2 regions of the Pseudomonas eucalypticola genome follow, and region 2 is predicted to be linked to the other one. Evidence: predicted binding sites of a transcription regulator. Region 2 holds the regulator's gene; the other holds the start of a gene.

Region 1 (3,406 bases), 2.5 Mb from region 2:
CAGCTTCACCTGGGATGGCAAGGATGGCGACGGCAACACGGTGGATTCGGGCACTTACACCTTCAAGGCGGTGGCCACGGTCAATGACACCTCGACGGTCATGACCACCAACCTGCCCAACACCGTCAACAGCGTCACCATGGCTACCACCAGCGGCGGCGAAATGACACTCAACCTTGCGACGGGTACCAGTGTTGGCCTGTCCTCTGTCCAAACCATCGGAATTTAATGCCGGCTACGGCGCAGGAGTGAAAACATGTCTTTCAACGTCGGCCTCAGTGGCCTGGCAGCAGCCAACAAAGCCCTGGACGTCACCGGCAACAACATTGCCAACGTCGCCACCACCGGTTTCAAGTCGTCGCGCACCGAGTTCGCCGACCAGTACGCCCAGTCCATCCGTGGCACGTCGGGCAAGACCACCGTCGGTAGCGGCGTGACCACTGCTGCCGTGTCGCAGCAGTTTACCCAGGGCAACATCGAGTCCACCGGCAACAGCTTGGACATGGCCATCAACGGCAACGGTTTCTTCGTGCTGAGCGACAACGGCTCCAAGCTGTACACCCGTGCCGGTGCCTTCTACAGCGACAAGTCCGGCAACATCGTCGACTCCAGCGGCAACAACCTGCAGGGCTACACCACCGACAGCAGCGGCAATCTGACCTCTGGCGTGCTTTCGAACCTGGCCATCGACACCTCGAACCTGGCGCCCAAGGCCACCAGCTCGATCTCGGAAACCGTCAACCTGAACTCCAGCGCGACCGCCCCGACCATCAGCCCGTTCAGTGCCGACAACACCAGCAGCTACAACTACACCTTCAACACCGACGTGTACGACAGCCAGGGCAACGCCCACCAGCTGAACCAGTACTTCGTGAAGGACGACACGTCCAACAGCTGGACCATGTACACCACCATCGACGGCGTGAACCCGACCGACCCGACGTCCAGCACGCCGCTGTCCAACCCGCTCACCTTCAATGCCGACGGTTCCTACAGCTACACCGCGGGCGATGTCACCGGTGGCCTGAGCGTCAACGACGACGGTACCTTCAGCCTGGCCGGCTGGGTCCCTGCCGCCGAGCAGAGCGATGGCACCTATGCTTCCAATGGCGCTTCGGCCACGGCCGACATCACCCTGGACATGTCCAACCTGACCCAGTACAACGCCACCTCGGCCACCACCGCCAAGGACCAGGACGGCTACGCCACCGGCGAACTGTCGGCCCTGTCGGTCAGCGACACCGGCCAGCTGACCGCGACCTTCACCAACGGCAAGACCAACATCATCGGTCAGGTGGCCCTGGCCAACTTCGCCAACGTGCAGGGCCTGAGCCCGGCCGGTGGCACCGACTGGCGTGAAACCTATGCCTCGGGTGTACCGGTGATCGGCACCCCGAACACCGGCACCATGGGTTCGCTGTCGGCTTCGTCGCTGGAAGACTCCAACGTCGACCTGACCGCCGAATTAGTGAACCTGATCAAGGCGCAGTCCAACTACCAGGCCAACGCCAAGACCATCTCCACCGAAAGCACCATCATGCAGACCACCATCCAGATGACGTGATGGCTGTTGGCAGTACTGAAAAGCCCGGGCCCGCGCCCGGGCTTTTCGTTTCGCCATAGCCGCAGGGGCGCACGGCGGTGCTGGCCCTGCGGGCCGCTCCCGTCGGTTTGCCCAAGGTTTTCTGACGCCCCTTGCCGCCAACCGGCAAGCAGGCGCCGTTTTTCCGTCTCTGCTGCCAGGCAGGGCAGGGCGCCGTACCCGCCAATCGCCCTGTAACACCGGGTGTACAAAGGCTTTTTCAACCTTGGCCCGCTTGTTGCTTTGTCCCTGCCAGTACAGTGCTGGGCGGCATTCGCCCGTCATGGGAGACCTACCTTGGACAAAATGCTTTACGTGGCAATGACCGGCGCCAACCAGAACTCGTTGGCGATGAAGGCCCACGCCAACAACCTGGCCAACGTTTCCACCAACGGCTTTCAACGCGACCTGGAGCAGGCACGCTCCATGCCGGTGTTTGGTGACGTCTACGCGTCGCGCGCCTACGCCATGACCGAAAACCCCGGCACCGATTTCACCCCCGGTGCCATGGTAGCGACCGGGCGTGACCTGGACGTGGCTGCCGATGGCGACAGTTACATTGCCGTGCAAGCGCCGGATGGCAGCGAAGGCTACGTGCGCATGGCCAGCATGAACGTCGACGCCCTGGGCGTGCTGCGCGACGGCAACGGCTTGCCGGTGATGGGCAACGGTGGCCCGATCGCCGTGCCGCCCGAGCAGCAGATCGAAGTGGGCAGCGACGGCACCATCAGCGTTCGCTCCATGGGCCAGGGCCCGGAAGTGCTGGCCCAGGTAGACCGCATCAAGCTGGTCAAGCCCGACCCGCGCACCCTGGTCAAGGGCACCGATGGCCTGCTGCACACCAAGGACGGCCAGCCAGCCGCGGCCGATGCGACCTCCAGCGTCACCTCCGGTTTCCTGCAGGCCAGCAACGTCAACGCCGTGGAAGAGATGACCTCGGTGCTGGCCTTGTCCAAGCAGTTCGAGTTGCACATCAAAATGATGACCACCGCCAAAGAGGATGATGAGTCCATGGCGCGGGTCTTGCAGAACACCTGATAAATGACTGGGCGCGGCGAAAAACAGGCGCGCACATAGGAGAACAGAATGCTTCCTGCACTTTACGTCAGCAAGACCGGTCTGGCCGCTCAGGACATGAACCTGACGACCATTTCCAACAACCTGGCCAACGTCTCGACCACCGGCTTCAAGGCCGACCGCGCCGAGTTCCAGGACCTGCTGTACCAGACCAAGCGTCAGCCGGGTGCCAACTCCACCACGGACACCGAACTGCCGTCCGGCCTGCAACTGGGCACCGGTGTGCGCATCGTCGGCACCCAGAAGAACTTCACTGCCGGCAGCCTGGCCACCACTGACCAGCCGCTGGACATGGCCATCAACGGCCGTGGTTTCTTCCAGATCACCCAGCCGGACGGCACCACCGCGTACACCCGCGACGGTACCTTCCACCTGGACTCCAACGGCCAGATCGTGACCGCCAGCGGCAATGCCCTGAACCCGGCCATCGTGGTGCCTACCAACGCCCAGACCTTCACCGTGGGCACCGACGGCACCGTGTCGATCACCACCGCGGCCAGCGCCACGTCCACCGTGATCGGCAACCTGCAGACCGCCGACTTCATCAACCCGGCCGGCCTGCAAGCCATCGGCAGCAACCTGTACCTGGAAACCGCTTCCAGCGGCGCGCCGCAGGTCGGTACCCCGGGCCTGAACGGGTTCGGTACCACCCTGCAGAACACCCTGGAAAACTCCAACGTCAGCACCGTTGAAGAGCTGGTGAACATGATCACCACCCAACGTGCGTACGAGATGAACTCCAAGGTG
Region 2 (3,406 bases):
GCCGGGTTTCGGAGAAGCGCTTGAGCAGGGTTTCTTCATCAGCGTCCAGGTACAGCACGTCACACTGGATGTGCTTGTCCCGTGCTTCCTGCAACAGCTGCGGGAAACGCGACAGGTCACTGGGCAGGTTGCGGGCATCGATGGACACGGCGACCAGCGGCTGGGCCAGCTCGGTGCGTACCAACGCGCGCTCTGCCAGCTCTGGCAGAAGCCCGGCCGGCAAGTTGTCGATGCAGTAGAAGCCGTTGTCTTCCAGCACATCCAGGGCCGTGCTCTTGCCCGAGCCGGAGCGACCGCTGACGATGATCAGGCGCATGGTCAATGACCTTTCTGTTCGTCCAGAACCACTTGATAGAGGGCTTCGCTGCTCTTGGCCGAGCGCAGGTGCTCGCGCACGTCGGCGCGATCGAGCATGCCGGCGATCTGGCTGAGCAACGCCAGGTGCTCGTTGGTGGCTTCCTGGGGGACCAGCAGCACGAAGACCAGGTCGACCGGCGCGCCGTCGATGGCGTCATAGTCGATCTTGTGTTCCAGGTGCAGCAGGGCGCTGACCGGCGATTTCAGGCCGGGCAGGCGGCAATGGGGAATGGCGATGCCGTTGCCAAAACCGGTGGAACCGAGTTTTTCACGGGCAATCAGGCTGTCGAAGACCACCTGCATCTCCAGGCCCGGCACTTCGCGGGCAAAGAGGGTGGCGATGGTTTCGATGGCTTTCTTTTTACTGCCGCCCGGCACGTTCACCAGGGAACGGCCGGGGGTCAGGATCTGTTGAAGTTGGGTCATGAGTGGGGAGGGTCAGCGGGCAGTCGCGCCTTGCAGCAGACTCTGCTGTTTTTCCTTATGCTTTTTGAGTTGGCGGTCAAGCTTGTCGGTGAGCAGGTCGATGGCCGCGTACATGTCGTCATGCTCCGCGTTGGCCACTACCTCACCGCCGGGTACGCGCAGGGTGGCCTCGATTTTCTGTTTCAGCTTCTCGACCTCCATGATGACCTGCACGTTGGTGATCTTGTCGAAATGGCGCTCCAATCGGTCCAGTTTCTCACCGATGTAAGTGCGCATGGCGTCGGTCACAACCAGTTGATGTCCACTGATGTTGACTTGCATACCGCTTTCTCCTTATTGCCAGTGCATAAAGAGACAGGTCGGATAACCTGCCACTGGAACGCTGTGGCTCATCTGGTGCCCACCGGCGGCGCTCGCGCGCCGCCAGGATCACATCAACCGCTTGCGTTCGCTGGACGGCGCGATCCCGAGGGATTCACGGTATTTGGCGACGGTGCGGCGGGCTACCTGGATGCCTTGTGCCTCCAGTAAACCAGCGATCTTGCTGTCACTCAATGGCTTTTTCTGATTTTCGGCGGCAACCAGTTTCTTGATGATCGCGCGAATGGCCGTGGACGAGCATTCACCGCCTTCGGAGGTGCTGACGTGGCTGGAGAAAAAGTATTTCAGCTCATAGATGCCGCGCGGCGTGTGCATGTATTTCTGCGTGGTCACCCGTGAAATGGTCGACTCGTGCATGCCTACCGCCTCGGCGATATCGTGCAGCACCAGGGGCTTCATCGCCTCGTCGCCATAGTCGAGGAAGCCACGCTGGTGCTCGACGATCTGGCTGGCCACCTTCATCAGGGTTTCGTTGCGGCTTTGCAGGCTCTTGATGAACCAGCGTGCTTCCTGTAGCTGGTTGCGCATGAAGGTGTTGTCGGCACTGGTGTCAGCGCGGCGCACGAAGCCGGCGTATTGCGGGTTGACCCGCAGGCGTGGCACCGCTTCCTGGTTCAGTTCCACCAGCCAGCGGTCGTTGTCCTTGCGCACGATGACATCCGGCACCACGTATTCGGCTTCGGTGGACTCGATCTGCGAGCCCGGGCGCGGGTTGAGGCTCTGCACCAGCTCGATGACCTGGCGCAGTTCGTCTTCCTTGAGCTTCATGCGCCGCATCAACTGGCTGTAGTCGCGGCTGCCCAGCAGGTCGATGTACTCGGCCACCAGGCGCTGGGCTTCAGCCAGCCAGGGGGTCTTGGCGGGCATCTGGCGCAACTGCAGCAGCAGGCATTCGCTCAGGTCGCGGGCACCGATGCCGGCCGGCTCGAACTGCTGGATGCGGTGCAGCACGGCCTCGACTTCGTCCAGCTCGATGTCGAGCTCGGGGTCGAAGGAGTCACAAATTTCCTGCAAGGTCTCATCCAGGTAACCCTGGTTGTTGATGCAGTCGATCAGGGTGACAGCGATCAGCCGGTCGGTGTCGGACATGGGCGCCAGGTTCAGTTGCCACAGCAGATGGCTCTGCAGGCTCTCGCCGGCCGACGTGCGAGTGGTGAAATCCCATTCGTCATCATCATTGCTGGGCAAGCTGCTTGCGCTGGTCTGGTAGATGTCTTCCCAGGCGGTATCGACGGGAAGCTCATTGGGAATGCGCTCGCTCCATTCGCCGTCTTCGAGGTTGTCGACGGTGGGGGCGGTGGTCTCCTGGTAGCTGGGCTCCTGGATTTCCGGCGTGACCTGCTGCTCGGCCTTGTCGGCCATCGGGTCGCTGTTGTCGAAATCGTCGCCTTCTTCCTGGCGCTCGAGCATGGGGTTGGATTCCAGGGCCTCCTGGATTTCCTGCTGGAGGTCCAGGGTGGAGAGCTGGAGGAGGCGGATGGCCTGTTGCAACTGCGGGGTCATCGTCAGTTGCTGGCCCATTCTTAGGACGAGCGATGGTTTCATGGCAGGGGCTTAACACCTTATTCGCCGGCGCAGAGCGCCATCCACTACAGGGCGCCGAGGCTCTCGGCTTTTGTCGTAAGCAAATTATATGCCTGAAACCGAAGTGTTTGCCTAGAGCGATGCCGCAATAAAAGCCCCGCGGAGCCAAAAAAATGCGACATGCCCAGGCAGCAAGCCAAACACCTCGCCGTTACAGGCGGAACTCGTGGCCGAGGTAAACCTCTTTCACCAGTTGGTTTGCCAGGATGGTTTCGGCGTCGCCCTCGGCGATCAGCTGGCCATCGTTGACGATGTAAGCGGTTTCGCAGATGTCCAGCGTCTCACGAACGTTGTGGTCGGTGATCAACACGCCGATACCCTTGTTCTTGAGGTGGTGGATGATCTGCTTGATGTCGCCGACCGAGATCGGGTCGACACCGGCGAACGGTTCGTCCAGCAGGATGAACTTGGGCGCGGTGGCCAGCGCGCGGGCGATTTCCACCCGGCGCCGCTCGCCGCCGGACAGGCTCATGCCCAGGTTGTCGCGGATATGGGTGATGTGGAACTCCTGCAGCAGGCTTTCCAGCTCCTTGAGGCGCCCGGCCTTGTCCAGTTCCTTGCGCGTCTCCAGAATCGCCATGATGTTGTCCGACACCGACAGCTTGCGGAAGATCGAGGCTTCCTGGGGCAGGTAGCCGATACCCGAGCGGGCGCGGCC

The links. The regulator sigma-54, encoded in region 2, starts transcription at its own class of promoters, with help from an activator protein. The targets are predictions, from matches to a motif close to ANTGGCATNNANNTTGCTNT.
Region 1: a site for sigma-54 is predicted at 1,808-1,827, ahead of HWQ56_RS07275 (flagellar basal body rod protein FlgF). Genes of this name have one in related genera too.

The regions. Positions count from the first base shown of each region.
Region 1 is NZ_CP056030.1:1,564,621-1,568,026, forward strand. It holds gene HWQ56_RS07265 (flagellar hook assembly protein FlgD) at 1-229, shown strand, start outside; gene flgE (flagellar hook protein FlgE) at 257-1,564, shown strand; gene HWQ56_RS07275 (flagellar basal body rod protein FlgF) at 1,880-2,620, shown strand; gene flgG (flagellar basal-body rod protein FlgG) at 2,669-3,406, shown strand, end outside.
Region 2 is NZ_CP056030.1:5,424,147-5,427,552, reverse strand. It holds gene rapZ (RNase adapter RapZ) at 1-316, opposite strand, end outside; gene ptsN (PTS IIA-like nitrogen regulatory protein PtsN) at 319-783, opposite strand; gene hpf (ribosome hibernation-promoting factor, HPF/YfiA family) at 796-1,104, opposite strand; gene HWQ56_RS24240 (RNA polymerase factor sigma-54) at 1,213-2,709, opposite strand; gene lptB (LPS export ABC transporter ATP-binding protein) at 2,900-3,406, opposite strand, start outside.